DNA from 4 places in the Comamonas guangdongensis genome. Region 1 is predicted to be linked to each of the others. Evidence: predicted binding sites of a transcription regulator. Region 1 holds the regulator's gene; each other region holds the start of a gene.

Region 1 (5,253 bases):
GACAGTTGCATGCCCACCCGGCTCGGGAGCGGTCGGGGCATTCAGCCGGCATGTGCTGCAGCCCGGGCATCAAGCCAGGCAAAGCGCCATGATGAATGCCTGCGACCCGGGCCTCGGCATGGAACATGCCTACGCCTGCCGCGGTCCATGCAGATGCAGGCCTGAGGAAAGACTAGGCCTGCAGCGTGTGCTCGTTGCGGGCCATGCGCTCGAGCGCCGCGCAGACATCGGCCATGCGGCCGGAGATCAGCAGGCATTCGGGCTGCTTGCGCGGCTCGCGCTGTACGATTTTCAGCACGCGCGGCTCTTGCCTATCCAGGGCTTCGGTCTGCAAGGGCAGGGTCAGTTGTGCATTGAGCGGCAGCGCCTTGGCGCTGCTGCGCTGGCGTTTGCGGCTTTTGCGCATGGTGAAGACATTGTCGGGAGAGGCCGTGACCGGATCCTCGTGCACATCGCGGACCAGATGCGCACGATTGGCAGGCATGGCTGCGGGGAAGGCTTTCAGCCCCAGGCGGCTCAAAGACAGCAAAGGTGCGGCGAATCCCATTTGGCAACTCCTCTCGATAGCCTTGCGGCATGGATAAGGGCAGGATTGCAGTTATCGGGCAAAGCTCCGCCCAGGGCGAAGCAAACCGACTTCGCGCCTACCACCTGGACTGGAGAGGGATCGGGACTCGGCGTACCGTTCAGGCCGCGCCGATGGATGGCATCACATGAACATGCTGTTGCGGATCAGGCCCACGGCCAGGCCTTCAATGGCAAAAGGCTCTTCGGGCGCCACATGGATCACCTTGTAATCGGGGTTTTCCGGCAGCAACTCAATACCTTGCGGGGTGCGCTTGAAGCGCTTGACGGTGACATCGTCGCCCAGGCGGGCGACCACGATCTGGCCGTTGCGCGCCTCATGGGTGGCTTGCACGGCCAGCAGGTCGCCGTCCATGATGCCGGCGTCGCGCATGGACATGCCGCGCACCTTGAGCAGATAGTCGGGCTTGGCGGCGAACAGACCGGGCTCCACCGAATAGCTTTGGTCTATATGTTCCTGGGCCAGAATGGGCGAGCCAGCGGCCACACGGCCCACCAGGGGCAGGACCAGAGGTGCCAGCGCCGTCAGCGGCAGCGCAAAGCTGGTGCCGCGTGCGGCATTGATGTTGCGCACGGTATCGGCCCGCAGGCGGATGCCGCGCGAGGTGCCGCTGACCAAGTCGATCACGCCCTTGCGGGCCAGGGCCTGCAGGTGTTCCTCGGCGGCATTGGCCGATTTGAAGCCGAAGGTGCTGGCAATCTCGGCCCGTGTGGGCGGCGCGCCGGTGCGGGCGATGGTGGACTGAATGAGATCCAGAATCTGCTGCTGGCGGGGAGTGAGCTTGGGATGGTCTAGCATGTCTGGCTTCCGGTCGTTCAGTAGGCTGGGCCTAAGCTGGAATTCTGATCTGTTGGTTTATACAGTACCTGTATTTTTAACCAGTTTTTTGCGGAGAGCAAGTGGCACAACCAAAGATTGTGATTTTGGGGACGGGTGGAACGATCGCGGGCCAGGCCCAGGCCAGCACCCAGGGTGTGGGCTACCGGGCAGGGCAGATCAGTGTGGCGGGGCTGCTTGCGGCCGTGCCGGACCTGTCCCAGCTGGCTGCGGGCCGAACCGGAGCCATGCTGGAGGCCGTGCAACTGGCCCAGATCGACAGCAAGGACATGGACTGGAGCGTGTGGCGCAGCCTGTTGCAGGCCGTGAAGGCGGCGCTGGACGATGCGGACACACAGGCCGTGATCATCACCCATGGCACGGACACGCTGGAGGAAACCGCCTGGCTGCTGCAGGCGCTGCTGCAGCCGGCCAAGCCCGTGGTGCTGACCTGTGCCATGCGCCCCGCGACCTCGCTGCAGGCCGATGGTCCGCAAAACCTGCGCGATGCCGTGGCCGTGGCCGCGGATGGGGGGGCGGGCGTGTGGGTGGTGGCGGCGGGCGAGGTGCATTCGGCGCGCCGGGTGCTCAAGGTCCATCCCTATCGCTTGAATGCGCTGCATTCCTATGAAGGCGGGCCTTGCGCCTATGTGGAAGAGTCCAGGGTGCGCTGGATTGCCGGGGTGGCCGCGCGCGCGCCCTGGGGCGAGCAGCGTCTGCAGAAGCTGTTGGCTTGCGAGGCTCTGCCCTGGGTGGAGATTGTGCAGTCGGGCGCCTTGCAGGGCGAGCGGGCGGTACAGGCGCTGGTAGGTGCCGGGGTGCAGGGGCTGGTGGTGGCGGGCACCGGCAACGCCACTATCCATCGGGATCTGCTGCAGGCCCTGCTGCGGGCCAGAAGCCAGGGCGTGGTCGTGTGGCTTGGCACGCGCTGCCTGGAAGGGCAGGCCGTGGGCCAGGGGGGGCTACCCGCTGGATCGGAACACGATGAAATTCCGGCACAACTGCTCAAGGCCGGCGACGAGACAGGTCTGGACTGCGTGCTGCTGCCGCCCAGCAAGGCCCGCGTGGCCTTGATGCTGGCCCTGGCTTCAGGCTCCTGAGATGGACGCGGATGGCGCTTGCCCTGTGGGGGCCGGAAAACAAAAAAGCACCTGAGAAGGTGCTTTTTTGCGGAGGTGGGCAAGGCCGGCTTACTCGGCCAGAGCGGCCAGGGCGCGCGCGGTGATCTCTTCCACCGTGCCCGTACCGCTGATGGCGCGGTACTTGGGGGCGGCAGCGGCATCGGCCTTGGCCCAGTTGCTGTAATAGTCCACCAGGGGACGGGTCTGGTTGCTGTAAACGTCCAGGCGCTTCTTGACGGTTTCTTCCTTGTCGTCTTCGCGCTGCACCAGGGGCTCGCCGGTCACGTCGTCCTTGCCTTCGACCTGGGGCGGGTTGAACTTGACGTGGTAGGTGCGGCCCGATGCGGGGTGGCTGCGGCGGCCGCTCATGCGCTCGACGATGGCTTCAAACGGCACGTCGATTTCCAGCACATAGTCCAGCTTCACGCCGGCGGCCTTCATGGCATCGGCCTGGGGGATGGTGCGGGGGAAGCCGTCGAACAGAAAGCCCTTGGTGCAGTCGGGCTGGGCAATGCGCTCCTTGACCAGATTGATGATCAGATCATCGCTGACCAGCTGGCCGGCATCCATCACGGCCTTGGCCTGCAGACCCAGGGGGGTGCCGGCCTTGACGGCTGCACGCAGCATGTCGCCAGTGGAGATTTGAGGGATTCCGTACTTTTGGCAAATAAAGGCCGCTTGGGTGCCTTTGCCGGCGCCAGGCGCACCCAACAAAATCAGTTTCATGGAAATCCTTGAGGAGAGTAGAAATTCTTGCTTGCCGGAGGAGGCGGGTGGTCGCCTGTAGTCCTCCAGCTATATTTTTTCGCGAGCAAGGATAGCACGCACAAGGCCAACGCTGGCTTACACGGCCCAGTCAAGACTGTCGCCCGTGCAGCCGATTGGCGGCATGCATTCGCTGCAAACACGATGGCTGCAGTTGTAAGCCACGCAGGCTGTAGACCGCATGTGCTGTTCGGACTAAGCGGAAAGTATAGCTTTGAGCGCTTGTCCGACCTGGGGTTGGGCACTTTTCAAGGGTGGCCCGGATCAGGCGATTGGCGGAGCCTAGCCGGCAAAGATCGCGCGCACGCGCTCCAGATCCTCGGGCGTGTCCACCCCGGCCCCCGGCGCCTGCGGCGTGAGATGCACGGCGATGCGGTGACCGTGCCACAGCGCGCGCAGCTGCTCGAGCTGCTCCATGGCCTCGGTGGGGGCCGGAGCCAGCTGCGGAAACGCGCGCAGAAAACCGGCCTTGTAGCTATAGATGCCAATATGGCGCAGCGGTGTGAAACCTGTGTGACCGGCCCGGGGCGCTGCCGTATGCCACCACTCTTCGTCGCCATGGTCGCGCGAGAAGGGGATAGGCGCGCGGCTGAAATAGCTGGCCAGGCCCTGGGCATCGCACACCACCTTCACCACATTGGGGTTGCGGTAGTCGGCCAGGCTGTGGATGGGGTGGGCGGCCGTGCCCATGCTGGCTTCGGGCCGCGCTGGCAGCAGCCGGGCCACGGCATCGATCAGGGCTGGGTCTATCAGGGGCTCGTCGCCCTGAACGTTGACGACCACGTCGTCGCCCGACAGGCCCAGCTGCTCGCAGGCCTCGGCCAGGCGGTCGCTGCCGCTGGGGTGGTCCTTGCGGGTCAGAATCGCTTGCACGCCATGGCGGGCGCAGGCGGCCACGATGCTTTCATCGTCGCCGGCCACCACGCAGCGCGCCGCGCCGGCCTGGGCCGCGCGCTGGGCCACGCGCACCACCATGGGCAGGCCGGCGATATCGGCCAGTGGCTTGCCGGGCAGGCGGGTTGAAGACAGGCGGGCCGGGATCAGTACCGTATAGCTCATGGCTTATTGCTTGTCGTCTTCCAGTTCTTCGTCGGACAGTGTGCGGGCTTCGTTTTCCAGCAACACGGGAATACCGTCGCGCACGGGGTAGGCCAGGCGCGCGCTGTGGCTGATCAGTTCCTGGCGCTCGCGGTCAAAGCGCAGAGGGCCCTTGGTGACGGGGCAGACCAGCAGTTCAAGAAGTTTGGCGTCCATGGAGTATTCCTGCAAACAAGAGGTGGGCGGCAGCCAGGGCGGCCGCAACAGATGGTTCAATGATAGTCAGGCCGCGCCGCCTCGAGCGCAAACCGCGGCCAGTTTGGCGTCCAGCAGCTCCCAGAAGGCCTGCGGCAGCTGCAGCTCCAGCGGTACGGCCCAGGCTTCGGGGTGATTACGCCAGAGCTTGACCGCATCTTTTTCGGTGCAAATCAGCGGCTGGTCTTTTTCCAACTTGCGTGAGAAGCTCTCAAAATCGTAGTGGTCCGGCAAGGCCTGGGTAGCGGTCGGTGCGATGCCGCAAGCGGTCAGCATGGCAAAAAAGGATTCGGGCCGCGCCACGGCGGCCACGGCTTCCACCTTCTGGCCCGCAAAATCCGCAAGCGGCCGGCTTTCGCCCCGGCCGTTGCGGGCACTCGCGGCCAGCTGTCGCTGCAGCGCAAAGACCGGGGCCTGGCCCTGGGGTTCGGGCGGGCGGCCCGCATACAGGGTCGCAGTGACGGGGCGTGGCCAGGGTTCGCGCAGCGGCCCCGCGGGCAGCAGAAAGCCGTTGCCCAGGCCTTCGTCGTTGAACACGCACAGTTCCACATCGCGGGCCAGCGCCAGATGCTGCAGGCCGTCGTCGCTGACAATCACATTCACCTGCGGGTATTTGCGGCGCAGAGCGCGCACGGCCTCCAGGCGTTGGGCGGCCACGAATACCGGCACGCC
Region 2 (5,253 bases), on a different contig from region 1:
GCTGGTTCCCGCTGACCATGGGCGCGCTGATCTTCATCGCGCTGACCACCTGGCGCGACGGTACGCAGCTGGTGGCCGAGCACCGCAGCCGCCTGGACATTCCCATGAGCGAGCTCATGACCTCGCCCATGAGCGGCGTGCCCGTGGTTTCGGGCACGGCCGTCTACCTGACCTCCGATCCCAAGCTTGTGCCCAGCGCGCTGTTCCACAATCTCAAGCACTTCAAGGTCATGCATGAGCAGACGGTGTTTCTGCATGTGGTCAATGAAAACACGCCTTATGTGCCCGATGCCCAGCGGCTGCAGCTGCACCGCCTGTGCAACGGAGTCTGGATGCTGGACATGCATTTCGGCTTTCGCGAGCAGCCCGATATTCCGGCCGCGCTCCAGCTCATCAAGCCCGATGAAGAAGGCGATATGCCCAATCTGGATCCCATGGTCACCAGCTTTTTTGTGGCCCGGGTGCAGGTGGTGGACGGCACGGGCGGCCTGTCCCCATGGCGCTGCGCCATCTATGCCTGGATGACACGCCAGGCGGCCAGCGCTTCCACCTATTACAAGCTGCCCGCCAACCAGGTGGTGGAGCTGGGCACGCAGGTGGTGCTCTAGAGCTCTTGAAAATACCCGCGATAGCAGCGCTGCGGCCGTGCAGGCTGCTATCGTTTTTTATGGCCTAGGTTTCCAGTGCATCGAGGGCGCGCGCCGAGTACACCATGGCCGCACCGGCATTCAGGGCCACGGCCACGCCCAATGCCTCGGCGACTTCTTCGCGGCTGGCTCCGGTCGCCTTGGCCGCCTTGGTGTGCACGGCGATGCAGCCGTCGCAGCGTGTGGTCACGGCCACGGCCAGGGCGATCAGCTCGCGCGTCTTGGCGTCCAGGTGGCCGGTCTTGCTGCCCGCGCTGGCCAAGGCCTTGTAGCCTTCCATGGTGCCGGGGGTGAGCTGGGAAAACTCGCCCAGACGGCCTGCGAGCTCTTTGCGATATTCGGTCCAGTCCAGCATATGCTGCTCCTTGTGAGTGAAGCCTTCATTGTGTTGCGCCGCGGTGCTTTGTTCAATGCGGGGGCTACTCGAAGAAGGCGCTCGCATGGGCGATGTGGGACGCAACTGGGCGATCGGCCGCAGTTTGGCGATCGCACCATGGGCGCTCCCGGGCCGCTGCTCGAGACCGTGCAGCGCCGCAAGTCCCCAGCGGCCTCTGCACTATGACGGCTGTATAAAAATACAGTTTTGATTCCGGCCACCATCTTGACCGCAGCTCGCGCCGGCATAGCGCCGCACCGCTTTTACTATCTGCACAACTTCCAGCGCGCGCTGGACTGGTTGGGCCGGCGCTATGGCGATCTGCTGGACGAGGAGGAGGGGTGCTTTCTCGCGCAGTTTGCCTGCCTGCCCCAGCCCGCGCAGGCGCTGCTGGTGCGCATGGTGATGCGCCGCGGTCCCTGGTTTCGCGCCAGCAAGCTGGTGTATGAGGAGATTCCGCAGATCCGCGAGGCAGCGCTGCCGCTGCTGGCGCTGGGCTGGCTCAGCGACGAGGCGCCCATGGGGCTTGCCGAGCTGTTCGGCCTGCACACCAAGCCCGAGCTGCTGCAGATCCTGGATGGCGCGTCCCTACAGGCTTCCATGCGCAAGGCCGATATGCTGCTGGCGCTGGCCGATGGGGCCGAGCTGCTTCAGCCCTATGCGGCCTGGCACCCGCAGGCGCGCGAGCCCGTCTGGCGCGTGATGGTGGGCGAGCTCTGCGAACGCCTGCGCCTGATGTTCTTTGGCAATCTGCACCAGGACTGGTCGGAGTTTGTGCTGGCCGATCTGGGCATCTTCCGCTACGAGGCCGTGGCTCTGGATGCGGATTCGCGGGCCTTCCAGAGCCGTACCGACCTGGACTTCTACCTGGCCCTGGCGGCCAGCCGCCGCGCGCTGGATGAAGGCGCGGATCCGGCGGCGCTGCTGCAGGAACTTAGCGGCTGCACCAGCCCCAATCCCTGGCTGGAGCAGCGCCGCGCCAAGCTTTTGCTGCGCCTGGGCCAGGCCTGCGAAAAAGCGCAGGACTGGCCGCTGGCCGCCCGGGCCTACGCGGCCAGCCGCTACCCCGGCGCGCGCCATCGGCATATCCGCGTGCTGGAGCGCATGCAGCGGCTCGATCACGCTCTAGCCCTTGCCCGGCAAGCGCAGGCTGCTCCTGAAAGCGAGGAGGAACGGCAGCGCCTGGCTCGCATGCTGCCGCGCCTGCAGCGCAGCCTGGGACTGGGCCGCGTCGCGCGTACTCCGGCGCTGGCTCCCGCAGTGGCCGCGCTGCGCAGCGATCTGGAGCTGGACCCGCCACTCCAGCCCATGGGCGTCGAATACGCGCTGCGTGAGCATTGGCATAGCGCCGACGCGCCCGTGTTCTATGTGGAGAACGCTCTCGTCAATTCGCTGTTCGGCCTGCTGTGCTGGCCGGCCATCTTCGCGCCGCTGCCGGGGGCCTTCTTCCACCCGTTCCAAAGCGGTCCGGCAGATCTGGAGGCCCCCGATTTTGTGCCGCGTCGCCGGCAACTGTTCGACGCCTGCCTGGCCGAACTCGGGGACGGCAGCTACTGCGCCAGCATCCGCCGCAACTTCGAGCAGAAGCAGGGCATCCAGTCGCCTTTTGTCTTCTGGAGCACATTGAGCGAGGAGCTGCTGGAGCTGGCGCTGGACTGCATTCCCGCGGCCCATCTGCAGCTGCTGTTCGGGCGCCTGCTGCTCGATGTGAAGGCCAACCGCACGGGCTTTCCCGATCTGGTGCGCTTCTGGCCCGCGAGGCCGGCGTCGGCCGGGCGCTACGAGCTGGTCGAAGTCAAGGCTCCGGGCGACAAGCTGCAGGACAACCAGATCCGCTGGCTGGCCTATTGCAGCGAGCTGGGCATTCCGGTGCGCGTCTGCCATGTGCAGTGGCGGGCTGCGGGGGGCCAGGCCGCATGAAGGCGCAAGCGCCGGCCGCTGTGCCGGCTGCCATGTCTATGACGGTGGCAGTCAGGGCCTTGTGCGAATTCACGGCCCGCAGCGGCGATCTGGACCTGCGCTTTACGCCCGCGCCCAGCGCTCTCGAAGGCATGGAGGGCCATGCGCTGGTGCAAAAGCGCCGGGGCAAAAGCTATGAGGCCGAGATTGCGCTCAGCGGCTGTTTCGAGGGCCTGCTGGTGCGCGGCCGCGCTGATGGCTATGACCCGGAGAGCCAGCAGCTCGAGGAGATCAAGACCTATCGCGGGCAACTGGACGGCGTGCGTCCCCATCACCGCGCGCTGCACTGGGCCCAGGCCAAGGTCTACGGCCACCTGCTGTGCCGCGAGCGCGGGCTGGCGAGCCTGAGGCTGGCCCTGGTCTATCTCAATATCGGCACCCAGGAGGAGACGGTGCTGGTCGAGGAATATGCGGCCGCCGATCTGCAGGCGTTTTTCGAACTGCAATGCGGCCGCTACCTGGCCTGGGCGCGGCTTGAGGCGGAGCACAGACGGCGGCGCGGCGCGGCGCTCGCGGCACTGCAGTTTCCCATGCCGTCTTTTCGCGCGGGGCAGCGTGAGCTGGCCGTGGCCGTGTACCGCACGGCAAAAGCGAAGGCCGCGGGTCACGAAGGACGGAACTGCCTGATGGCGCAGGCGCCCACGGGAATCGGCAAGACGCTGGCCAGCATTTTCCCCATGCTCAAGGCCATGGCCGCGCCGGTGCGGGCCGAGCCCACGGATGGCCGGGAGCTGGACAAGCTGTTCTTCCTGACCGCCAAGAGCACGGGCCACGGACTGGCCCTGCACGCGCTGGACCAGCTCCAGGCTGCGCTCGCCGCGCAAACGCCCGCCGAGCCGCTGCGCGTGCTGGACATGCAGGCGCGCGACAGGAGCTGCGAGCATCCAGACAAGGCCTGCCACGGCGACTCCTGCCCGCTGGCGCGCGGCTTCTTTGACCGGCTGGCCGCCGCACGTGCCGCGGCGCTGGAGCATGGCGCGGCCTGGGATGCGCCCGCCGTGCGCCGCCTCGCGCTCGCCCATGGCATCTGCCCCTACTATCTGGCGCAGGAGCTGGCGCGCTGGGCCGACGTGGTGGTGGCCGACTACAACTATTACTACGACAGCGCCGCCATGCTTTATGCGCTTGCCCAGCAACAGGGCTGGCGCGTGGGCGTGCTGGTGGACGAGGCCCATAATCTGCTGGAGCGCGCCAGGAGCATGTATACCACGCAGCTGTCGCCGTTCGATCTGGCCGCCGCCCGCCAGGGCGCGAGCGGCGGCGTGAAGAAAGCGCTGGCCGGCTTGCAGCGTCAGTGGAACCTGCTCAATCGGGAGCTGCTCGATCCACAGGGCGGTAGCGCCACCTACCGGAGCTGGAGCGCCGTGCCGCCGGCGTTGCTGGCCGCCGTGCAGCGTGCCGTCGGAGCGATTGCCGAGGTGCAGGCCGACCAGCCTCTGCCTCCGGGCGACCCCTTGCTCGGCTTTTATTGGGAGCTGCTGCACTTTCAGGCGCTGGCCGAGGGGTTCGGGCCGCATGCGTTGTTCGATCTGCAACTGGCCGCGGCGCGCAGATCGGCCGGAAATGCCGTGTCCACGCTGTGCATACGCAATGTGATTCCCGCGCCGCATCTGGCCGCACGCCATGCGGCGGCCGAGGCCACGGTGCTGTTCTCGGGCACGCTGAGCCCGCCGGGCTTCTATCGCGATCTGCTGGGCCTGCCCGCAGACACGGCCTGGCTGGAGGTGGAGGCGCCGTTTGCCGCGCACCAGCTGCAGGTGCGCATTGCCGGCCATATCTCCACGCGTTGGCGCGACCGCGAGGCTTCGTTGGCTCCGATGGCCGATCTGGTCGCGCGTCAGTACGCGGATCGGCCCGGCAATTACCTGTGCTTTGTGAGCAGTTTCGACTATCTGCAGCGCGTGGCCGCGGCCTTGCGGCGCCTGCACCCGCAGCTGCCGCTGTGGCAGCAGACCCCGGCCATGGATGAGGCGGGCCGCAGCGCATTCCTGCAGCGCTTTGTCGAGGGCGGGCGGGGCATAGGCCTGGCCGTGCTGGGCGGCGCTTTCGCCGAAGGGGTGGATCTGCCCGGCACGCGTCTGATCGGGGCCTTCGTGGCCACGCTGGGCCTGCCCCAGGTGAATCCGGTGAACCAGGCCATGCAGCAGGCCATGGACGCCTATATGGGGCATGGCCGCGGTTATGACTACACTTATCTCTACCCGGGCCTGCGCAAAGTGGTACAGGCCGCGGGGCGCGTGATCCGCACCGAGGACGATCGGGGTGTGGTGG
Region 3 (5,253 bases), on a different contig from region 1:
GGCAGTGCGCGCACATCGCCCCAGGTCTGGCAGCCCATGCGCTGCAGCACCGCGCTGTGCTCCTGCAGCGCCCTCAGAGTCCATAGCGGCAGCGCATCGGCGGGAATCGGCCCGGACTCTGCCAAGCCCTGGGCTGCGCGCTGCTGCGCCAGCCTGAGCCGGGCCAGCGCCAGCCAGGCCGTGGCGCCCTGCGCCCGGACCGGCTGCTCCGCGGCAACGGTGCAAGCCCGGGCAAAAGCCTGCTCCAGCCGCTTCAGCATGGGCTGCAAACCGCCCCAGAGGCGCTGCACCATGCCGGTCTCCAGCAGCAGCGCGTCCTCGAGCAGGACCACGCGCGGCGAAAACTCCAGCGCCCACCAGCAGGCGCTGGCGGGAGTCGGTTCCTGCTCGGCCAGCAGCGCGGCCGGCCAGGCGATCCAGTGGGTATTGCCGGACATGCTCACACCGCCATGGATTGCGCTGCGGCCAGCCGGCCCTGCATGAGCAGCGCGGCCTCCGCGCTCTGGCCGGCGCGGCGCGCGGCCTGGGCCTGCAGCACGGGAGCCCAGGCCCATTGCGCCAGCGATAGCGGCACCGGCTTTTCCAGGGCCGGCCCGCGGCGTTTGAGAATCTGCAGCTGCAGCTCTTGCTGACCAGCGCCGCTCTGGCCGGCCCTGAGCAGACGCAGGCGCAGGGTCGCGGGCGAGCTCTGCTGCTCGGCGGCCAGCCCCTGCCACAGCCACATGGGCCGGGCCTCGGACGCTGCGGCCAGCTGCAGCCGGCGCAGCGCCGGCACGGGCAGATCCGGCAGCCAGGCCAGCACCGCCAGCACATCGCGGCAATGCAGGGCCTGCTCGCAGGCCCAGGCCAGCTCCTGCGCCGCCAGTCCCTGCGGCCGCTGCACGCAGCACAGACGCCGGGGTTCTATGCCCGCGGCCTGCAGGGCCGGTGCAAACGGCAGATAAGGCGGTGCGACCAGCACCAGTTGCCCCGCGCGCTGGCGCGCCTGCCGGGCCAGTGCCGGCAGCAGCAACGCCCATTCGGCATGGGTGTGCGGCGGCTGCTGCACCTGCACCAGCGCATTGCCCGGCCAGCCGCCGCCGGGCAGCTCGCGATCCAGCGCCGCATATCCCGTGGGCCAGGCCCTGCAATCCCCTCTTTCATGCCAGTCCGAGCCGCGCCAGACCCCCGCCGGCATGGCGGCCGCAGCCCATCCTCCAGGCTCCTGGCGGGAAGGCGGCAAGGTGACGGAAGAGATGGTGGACATGCAAAAATCTCGACAACTGTACAAATATACAGTTATTCAACTTTTACAGCCAGCATGGGCTTATTGACATCCCGGAAACGAAAAACGCCGGCTAGGCCGGCGTTCGATCAAGAGACAGAGAGTCCCAGGCCGCTCAGGGCGTTGGGGCCATCGACCTGCTCGAGGGAATCTGCATGCAGGCCTCGCACCATTGGACCACGGCCGCGTCCACGGGGTTTTCGCGCAGGCTGACGGACGGCCATTGCTGCAGGCATTTGTCAACAATGGATTGCAGCTGCCAGAGCGCCTCTCGGTGCACGAGAGCCAGTTCCTTCAGTCCCTGCACATCGTCCCTGAGACAGCTCAGCAGATCGGTCTGCTGATCGGGGTGCGCGCCCGCCTCGGCCAGCTGTTTTTGCAGCTGGCCCACGCCGCTATCCACAAAGGCTGCGGCCTGATGGTCGGGCATGCTTTGCCACAGCGCGGGAAACCCCTGACTGAGCGTCCCCCACATCTGGAATGCCGCGGACAGGGCATTCACGCTGTGGCCGACCTCGGCCTGCAGCGGCTGCAAAGGCGTGCCCGGCGTGATTTCGTCGTACAGCAGCGGCAGGATGATACGCACCAGATGCGCGGGATAGCGCTGATGGTTCATGCGCAGCATGAGCGACAGACGCTGACCCGGCATTTCCGGGAATTTCTCGAAGAAGGCGGAGATGACCTCGGCCAGCATCAGTATCTGGCCCATGGACGAGATATGCCGGCCCTGCACGCCGCGCGGATAGCCCGAGCCGTCCATGCGCTCATGATGTTCGAGGATCGCCAGCTCCACGGCCTGCGAATAGGTTTCGGCGCTACGCACCATCAGCATGGAGGTCACGGAATGCGCCACCAGTTGCCTGCGCTCCTCACTGGTCAAGCGGTAGCTGGCATCGGTCCAGGCCGGATCCATGTGCAGCATGCCCATGTCGTGCAGCAAGGCAGCCGTGGCCAGCGACACGCAGTCGCGCTCCGTTTTGCCGCTTTGCAGCCCCAGATAGATGGCCACCAGGCTCATCTGCAGGCTGTGGAGGAAGAGCTCGTTGCGCTGCTCACGCATCACCGTGAGCTTGAAGGCGATGCGGGGCTCCAGCACGATGCTCCGGATCGGCGCCAGCAGGCGCTCTTCATCTCCCAGAACGAGCACCAGCCGCTGTATCAGCTCCACCGTCCCGCACTGCGCCTGGGCCGTGGCTTCCAGCTCGGCCACGTCGACCAGGTGGTTCGTGCTCAGATGCCAGTCCACCGGATAGCGCAAGGGATACAGGGCCAGGCGCTCGTACATGCGGCTGTCGATACGGGTCCCCTTGTCCACGAGCTTGATGCCCTTGTGCGTATAGATGGCCTCGTTGGTCATCACCAGGCAGTGATCGGCCATGTCGGTGACGGCCCGCAAATAATGCACACCCTCATCGCGCCACTCGACGCTCGCTGGTTGCGGACTTTGCGCCATCTTCTCGTTCATCAATCTTTCCCAAGGCTTTGTACGTATCGTAGTTTCGTACACAAAATACACATAATTATCAATTGATTACATATAAGACAATCTGAGAAAGATCGAAATTCCTGGCTATTTTGCACATCAAACAGCGGCTCCACCCCCTAGCAGCAAGCGCTGGCAGCTATCAAATTCATTTCTCGCGGCAATGCTGGTAGATACCCTGAATAGCAGCCAGACCCGGAAAAACCGGCTGACCGGCTGCCATGGCCTGCCGATCTGGGCGCCCTACTCCGTCCCGGCCACGGCTTTCTCCGCTGGCTCGGCATCGAGCTTGACACAGGCTTCGCACCAGTCCATGACGGCGGCATCGACCGCATGCATGCGCGCCTGGGTGCCCGGCCAGCGGCGCAGACAGGCATTGACGATGGCCTGCAGCTGCCACAGCGCTTCGCGGCCGACCAGCGCCAGCTCGCCCATCCCCTGCACGTCTTCCGGCAAAGAAGCCAGCAGCTCGGTTTGCTGATGCGGATGCAGGCCGGCACCGGCCAACCGATGCTGCATACGAGCCAGCCCGGCCTCGATGAAGATGGCGGCCTGATGGTCGGGCATGGCCTGCCAATTCTCGGGGAACTGCCGGCTCAGCTCTGTCCACATCTGGAAGGCGGCCGACAAGGCCGTCAGGTTCTGAGTGACTTCGGCCTGCAGCGGCGGCAGCGGCGTGCCCGGCGCCATCTCGTCATACAGCAGCGGCAGGATGTGGCGCACCAGATGCGCCGGATAACAGCGGTGATTCATGCGCAGCATCAGCGACAGGCGCTGGCCCGGCAGGTCCTGGAACTTGTCGAAAAAGGCCGAGACCACTTCGGCCAGCAGCAGCACCTGCCCCATTTTCGAGATCGCATCGCCACGGCTGCCGCGCGGATAGCCCGAGCCGTCCATGCGTTCATGGTGGTCCAGCACCGCCATCTCCACGGCCTGCGGGTAGCAGCCCACACTGCGCACGATGAGCATGCCCGTGACCGAATGCGCGATCAGATGCCGCCGCTCGGCACCGTTGAGCCAGTGTTCGGAGTCTATCCAGGCCGGGTCCACATAGAGCATGCCCACGTCGTGCACCAAAGCCGCCGTGGCCAGCAGACCGCGGTCGTGCTCGTCCCAGCCTTCCTTCTGCGCCAGGTAGATCGCCACCAGCATCATCTGCAGACTGTGCTCAAACAGTTCGGGGCGCTGCTCGCGCATCACCGTGAGCTTGAAGCCCATCTGCGGCGGCAGCATGATCTTGCGTACCGGCGCCAGTAGCCGCTCAGCGCCACCCAGCGCCTGTGCCAGGCGTCGCATCAGCTCTGTCGCCTCGCACTGCGCCGCCGCCCGGGTTGCTATGCCCGGCAGGTCGACACAGCCCTCCACGCTCAGGTATTTGTCGATGGGATCGCGCAGCTTGTGCTCCACCAGGCGCTCATACATGCGGCTGTCTATGTGCGAACCCTTGTCCACCAGCTTGACGCCTTTGTCCGTATAGATGGCCTCGCCGGTCACCACATGGCGACGGGCTGCCATGTCGGTGACGGCACGCAGAAAATGCGCGCCGTCCTCAGGCGATGTCTGCTGCGCCGGCAGTGCTGCTGTGCTGTCGCTCATAAAAGCTCCCTGGACCTCGATCGCTGCAAATATACGCGCCCCCAAAAATAAAAGAGCCCGCGGCTGCGGGCTCCTGGTCGGTAGCAATGATGCAGATCAATCGCGCAAGCAATATGGACCGCGGGTTCAGCGGATCAGCGTCACGCCGGTCTTGGACTGGATTTCGTCAAAGCTCACCTCGGGAGCCAGCTCGACCAGCTTCAGGCCTTCGGGCGTCACGTCCATCACGCCGAGGTCGGTGATGATGCGATCGACCACGCCCACGCCCGTCAGCGGCAGGGTGCAGCCGGGCAGGATCTTCAGGTCGGTGGTACCGTCCTTCTTCTTGGCCACATGCTCCATCAGCACGATCACGCGCTTGACGCCGGCCACCAGGTCCATGGCACCGCCCATGCCCTTGACCATCTTGCCGGGAATCATCCAGTTGGCCAGATCGCCTTTTTCGCTGACCTGCATGGCGCCCAGAATGGACAGATTGATCTTGCCGCCACGGATCATGGCAAACGACTGGTCGGAGCCGAAAATCGCCGAGCCGGGAATCGTGGTCACGGTCTGCTTGCCGGCGTTGATCAGATCGGCATCGACCTGATCCTCGGTCGGGAACGGGCCTATGCCCAGCATGCCGTTCTCGGACTGCAGCCACACTTCCTTGTCGCCCGTGTGGTTGGCCACCAGCGTGGGAATGCCGATGCCGAGGTTGACATAGAAGCCGTCTTCGAGTTCTTGGGCCGCACGTGCGGCCATCTGGTCTTGGGTCCAGGACATGACAGCTCCTTATTTCTTCTCGGTGATGGTGCGCTTTTCGATGCGCTTTTCGGGATTGGCGTTGTGCACGATGCGGTTCACATAGATGCCGGGCAGATGGATGTCGTCGGGTGCGATCTCGCCCACTTCCACCAGTTCCTCGACC
Region 4 (5,253 bases), on a different contig from region 1:
GATCACGATACGGGGCATGGGAACTCCCGGCCATGCCGCCCGGGCCGGTTGGCGCAAGGCTTAGAAGCAGGCCCAGACATGGTCAGCCAGTGTGACCATGAATTCCGGTTGCAGATACAGGGCAAACACGGTCAGCAACACCGCCAGCACGGCGCTCCAGATCAGTGCACGCTGCCACAGCTTGAGTTGCATGGCGTTCAGGCCGGCTGGGCTGCGGTGCCGCGCGGGATGGGAGTCTCGCGCACGGGCAGGTTGACGATGGCCGCAAAGACGCCGAGTGCGATCGACAGGTACCAGACCATGTCGTAGCTGCCGTTGAGGTCATACAGATAGCCGCCCAGCCACACGCCCATGAAGCTGCCGATCTGGTGGCTGCAGAACACAAAGCCGCCGAGCATGGACAGGTGTTGCACGCCGAAGACCTGGGCGATGGTGGCATTGGTCAGCGGCACGGTGGAAAGCCAGAGGAACCCCATGGCGGCCGAGAAGATATAGACCGACCAGGGCGACAGCGGTGCCAGCAGAAAAGCGATGGTGGCGGCCGAGCGCAGGCTGTAGATGCCGGACAGCAGATAGCGCTTGGGCATCTTCTGGCCCAGATTGCCCGCCAGATAGGTGCCGAAGATGTTGAACAGGCCTACCAGCGCCAGCGAATAGCTGGCCACCTGAGGTGCCATGCCGAAGTCCTTGAGGTAGCTGGGCATGTGCACGCCGATGAACATGACCTGGAAGCCGCAGACGAAATAGCCGGCCGTGAGCAGCAGAAAGCTGGGATGGGTCCAGGCCTCCTTCAAGGCCTGTCCCACGGTCTGCTCGCGCTTCATGGCCGCGCCGCCGCCGAAGCCGGGCTCGCGCAGGCCAAAGGCCAGGCCAGCGATCAGCAGCGCGAACACAGCCAGGATCAGCAGCGCATTGGACCAGTTGAAGTTGGCGATCAGCGCACCTTCCACGGGCACCATGAAGAACTGGCCGAAGGATCCTGCGGCCGCCGTCACGCCCATGGCCCAGCTGCGCCGGGCCGCTGGAATCTGGCGCCCCAGCACGCCATAGATCACGGCATAGGTGGTGCCGGCCTGGGCCGCGCCGATCAGGACGCCTGCCGTCAGGACGAATAGTGTGCTGGTGGGCGACAAGGCCATGCCGGCCAAGCCCAGTGCATACAGAACCGATCCGCCCACCAGTACCTTGAAGGCGCCCAGCCGGTCGGCCAGCATGCCCACGAAAATGCCCAGCACGCCCCAGGAGAGGTTTTGCACGGCGATGGCCAGGGAAAAACTCTCGCGCGTCCAGCCCATGCTTTGCGTGATGGGTTGCAGCCACAGGCCGAAGCCATGGCGTATGCCCATGGAAAGGGTGACGATGGCGCCACCGCACAGAAGAATCTGCGCCATGGACATGGGGGCTTGTGCGTTCTTTGTTGTCATGTCTGCCTTGAATCCGGTAGGAACGCAACTTTAACGAAACCCGTTGTTTTACGTATATGAAAGCCGTCGCGTAAGCGGCAGGCAGAGCTGCCGGATGGCGAGCTCAGACCTTGCGCAAGACAGATGATCGGGGTTTGTGCGAGAGTATTGGGAGTAAACAACTGTGAATTTATCCAGCTTCGATCTGGAGAGACCACTACAATCCGCCCCCATGGCAGCTAAACCTTCCAACGAATATTCCGAAGGCTCGATCCGCGTTCTCAAGGGTCTGGAGCCTGTCAAGCAGCGTCCCGGCATGTACACGCGCACCGACAACCCCTTGCACATACTGCAGGAGGTGATCGACAACGCGGCCGACGAGGCTCTCGCCGGTTACGGCAAGAAGATCAAGTTCACCATGCATGCCGACGGCTCCTACAGCGTGGAGGACGATGGGCGCGGCATTCCCTTTGGCATGCACCCCGAGGAAAACGCTCCCGTAGTGGAGCTGGTCTTCACGCGTCTGCACGCGGGCGGCAAGTTCGACAAGGGCAATGGCGGCGCCTACAGCTTCTCGGGCGGCCTGCACGGCGTGGGCGTCTCGGTGACGAATGCGCTGGCCACGCGCCTGGAGGTGAGCGTGCATCGCGACGGCCAGGTGGCGAGCATCGTCTTCTCGGGCGGCGATGTGGTGGAGCCGCTCAAGGTGCGCGACCTGCAGGCCGGCGAGCGCAAGCAGGGCACGACGGTGCGCGCTTGGCCCGATGCCAAGTACTTCGAATCTTCGGCCCTGCCCATGGGCGAGCTGGTGCATCTGCTGCGCAGCAAGGCCGTGCTCATGCCCGGCGTGGCGGTCTCGCTGATCAATGAGAAGTCGCGCGATACCCAGACCTGGCAGTTCAAGGGCGGGCTGCGCGACTATCTGGCGCAAAGCCTGCATGGCGAGCCCGTGATCCCCTTGTTCGAAGGCGAGGGCTTTGCCGACAAGAACAATGACAGCTTTGCCGAAGGCGAGGGCGCGGCCTGGTGCGTGGCGTTCACCGAAGATGGTGCGCCGCTGCGCGAAAGCTATGTGAACTTGATTCCCACCACGGCGGGCGGCACGCATGACAGCGGTCTGCGCGACGGCCTGTTCCAGGCCGTCAAGGCCTTCATCGACATGCACTCGCTGCTGCCCAAGGGCGTCAAGCTCATGCCCGACGACGTGTTCGCGCGCGCCAGCTATGTGCTCAATGCCAAGGTGCTGGATCCGCAATTCCAGGGCCAGATCAAGGAGCGCCTGAACTCGCGCGATGCCGTGCGCCTGGTCTCGGGCTATGTGCGTCCCGTGCTGGAGCTGTGGCTCAACGAGCATGTGGACTGGGGCAAGAAGCTGGCCGAGATCGCCATCAAGGCCGCCCAGACTCGCCAGAAGGCCGGCCAGAAGGTGGAAAAGCGCAAGGGCAGCGGCGTGGCCGTTCTACCCGGCAAGCTGACCGATTGCGAGAGCAAGGACATAGCCGTCAACGAGGTGTTTCTGGTCGAGGGCGACTCTGCCGGCGGCAGCGCCAAGATGGGCCGCGACAAGGAAACCCAGGCGATCCTTCCGCTGCGCGGCAAGGTGCTCAACACCTGGGAGGTGGACCGCGACCGGCTGTTCGCCAACAACGAAATCCACGATATCTCGGTGGCAATCGGCGTGGACCCGCATGGCCCCAATGACGAGCCCGATCTGTCCGGTCTGCGCTACGGCAAGATCTGCATTCTCTCGGATGCGGACGTGGACGGATCGCACATCCAGGTGCTGCTGCTTACGCTGTTCTTCAAGCATTTCCCCAAGCTCATCGAAGCCGGTCACATCCATGTGGCGCTGCCGCCGCTGTTCCGTGTGGATGTGCCTGCACGCGGCAAGAAGCCGGCCATCAAGGTCTATGCGCTCGATGCGGGCGAGCTCGATGCCATCATCGAGAAATGCGCCAAGGACGGCGTGCCGCGCGAGAAATGCCAGGTCAGCCGTTTCAAGGGCCTGGGCGAGATGAATGCCGAGCAGCTGTGGGAAACCACGCTGAACCCCGATACGCGTCGCCTGCTGCCGGTGCAGTTCATGAATCTGGACTTTGCGCAGTCGGAAGCCGTGGTCACCAAGCTCATGGGCAAGGGCGAAGCCGCCGCCCGCCGCGAGCTGATGGAGCTGCATGGCGATGCCGTGGAGGTCGATATCTGAGCACGCCCCCGGCATTGCGCTGAATGGATCACATGATGTCAAAGCCCTTGCTCCCGACGCTGTCAGGCCGCAGCCGCTTTCTGGCGGGCGGGCTGCGCCGCGGCTGCCTGCAGCTGCTGCTGGCCGCAGCGGGCTGGCTGGCTCTGGCTCCGTCCGCGCATGCCGATCTCTGGGCCTATGTGGATGAGCTGGGCGTGACCCATTTCGCGGCCGAAGCCATTGATGCGCGCTACAAGCTGTTCTTCAAAGGCAATGTCTACGACAGCAGCGAACAGGGTCTGCACCTGCGGCCAGATTCGGCCGCACCAGGACTCAATGCGCGCACCAAGGTCGGCAATCTCTTCGAGACCGCGCCGGGCTTCAAGCACCTGCGCGGCCATCTGCGCAAGGCCGCCGACGCCACGGGCGTAGACTACGACCTGCTCAAGGCCGTGATCGCCGTGGAGTCCGGCTTTGATACCGAAGCCGTTTCGCCCAAGGGTGCCGTGGGCCTGATGCAGCTGATGCCCGCCACGGCACAGCGCTTTGGCGTTGCCGCCAGCAAGCAGCGCAGCGTGCAGCAGCAACTGGCCGACCCCGCGGTCAACGTGCCGGCCGGCGCGCGCTATCTCAGCTATCTGATGGACCTGTTTCCGGGTCGTCTGGATCTGGCCTTGGCCGCCTATAACGCCGGCGAGGGCGCGGTGCAGAAGTTCGGCCGCATCGTGCCGCCCTACAAAGAAACCATGAACTACGTCAAGGCCGTGATGGGCATTTACGAGCAGCTGCAGGCCGCAGGCTCGTCGGGGCCGCGCGCCAGCGTGGCCTCGTCGGCGAGCCGGACTGCGCCGCGCGTGCGCATGACCCTGCCCGCAGGCAATGCCCCTGCGGCCTCCGACCTGGCAATGCCTTGAGTCGCCTGACTCGCGCAATTTGGAAAATTACAAAGAATTCATGAGCGATCAAACCATACTGGATTTGTCTCAACAAGCCGCCGGCGAGGCCCTGGACCTGGGCCAATATGCACAGCGCGCCTATCTCGAATACGCTTTGTCGGTGGTCAAGGGCCGCGCCCTGCCGGATGTCAGCGATGGCCTCAAGCCCGTGCAGCGCCGCATTCTCTACGCCATGGACCGCATGGGCCTGGGCTACAGCGGCCCCAGTGGCAACACGGCGGCCAAGCCCGTCAAGAGCGCACGCGTGGTCGGCGATGTGTTGGGCCGCTTCCATCCGCACGGCGACCAGTCGGCCTATGACGCGCTGGTGCGCATGGCCCAGGATTTCAACCAGCGCTATCCGCTCGTCGATGGCCAGGGCAACTTCGGCAGCCGCGACGGCGACGGCGCCGCGGCCATGCGTTACACCGAGGCGCGCCTGTCCAAGATCACCGGCCTGCTGCTCGACGAGATCGATATGGGGACGGTGGACTTCGTGCCCAATTACGACGGCTCCACCGAAGAGCCCAGGCAGCTGCCCGCGCGCCTGCCGTTCGCGCTGCTCAACGGCGCCAGCGGCATTGCCGTGGGCCTGGCCACCGAAATTCCCAGCCACAATCTGCGCGAGGTCGCCGATGCCTGCGTGGCCTTGATCAAGAAGCCGCAACTGCCCGAAGAGGAGCTGCAGGCACTGATTCCCGGCCCCGACTATCCGGGCGGCGGCCAGATCATT

Evidence for each region. The regulator LexA, encoded in region 1, represses DNA repair genes until DNA is damaged. The targets are predictions, from matches to a motif close to ACTGTATNNNNATACAGT.
Region 2: AB6724_RS15410 (VRR-NUC domain-containing protein) is a predicted target of LexA. The motif match lies at 1,212-1,229, and genes of this name have one in related genera.
Region 3: imuA (translesion DNA synthesis-associated protein ImuA) is a predicted target of LexA. The motif match lies at 1,262-1,279, and genes of this name have one in related genera.
Region 4: AB6724_RS01260 (DNA topoisomerase IV subunit B) is a predicted target of LexA. The motif match lies at 1,585-1,602, and genes of this name have one in related genera.

What each region holds. Positions count from the first base shown of each region.
Region 1 is NZ_JBFYGN010000012.1:32,500-37,752, forward strand. Features, by position in the region: gene AB6724_RS12040 (hypothetical protein) at 173-547, opposite strand; gene lexA (transcriptional repressor LexA) at 710-1,384, opposite strand; gene AB6724_RS12050 (asparaginase) at 1,486-2,502, shown strand; gene adk (adenylate kinase) at 2,593-3,249, opposite strand; gene kdsB (3-deoxy-manno-octulosonate cytidylyltransferase) at 3,571-4,347, opposite strand; gene AB6724_RS12065 (Trm112 family protein) at 4,351-4,542, opposite strand; gene lpxK (tetraacyldisaccharide 4'-kinase) at 4,609-5,253, opposite strand, start outside.
Region 2 is NZ_JBFYGN010000018.1:80,980-86,232, reverse strand. Features, by position in the region: gene AB6724_RS15420 (potassium transporter Kup) at 1-608, shown strand, start outside; gene AB6724_RS15415 (carboxymuconolactone decarboxylase family protein) at 673-1,002, opposite strand; gene AB6724_RS15410 (VRR-NUC domain-containing protein) at 1,249-2,943, shown strand; gene AB6724_RS21845 (ATP-dependent DNA helicase) at 2,976-5,253, shown strand, end outside.
Region 3 is NZ_JBFYGN010000034.1:10,724-15,976, reverse strand. Features, by position in the region: gene AB6724_RS20145 (Y-family DNA polymerase) at 1-437, opposite strand, end outside; gene imuA (translesion DNA synthesis-associated protein ImuA) at 440-1,246, opposite strand; gene AB6724_RS20135 (HD-GYP domain-containing protein) at 1,380-2,729, opposite strand; gene AB6724_RS20130 (HD-GYP domain-containing protein) at 2,991-4,343, opposite strand; gene AB6724_RS20125 (3-oxoacid CoA-transferase subunit B) at 4,470-5,108, opposite strand; gene AB6724_RS20120 (CoA transferase subunit A) at 5,118-5,253, opposite strand, start outside.
Region 4 is NZ_JBFYGN010000001.1:274,376-279,628, forward strand. Features, by position in the region: gene AB6724_RS01245 (SDR family oxidoreductase) at 1-18, opposite strand, end outside; gene AB6724_RS01250 (hypothetical protein) at 61-192, opposite strand; gene AB6724_RS01255 (MFS transporter) at 198-1,397, opposite strand; gene AB6724_RS01260 (DNA topoisomerase IV subunit B) at 1,636-3,606, shown strand; gene AB6724_RS01265 (lytic transglycosylase domain-containing protein) at 3,642-4,499, shown strand; gene parC (DNA topoisomerase IV subunit A) at 4,540-5,253, shown strand, end outside.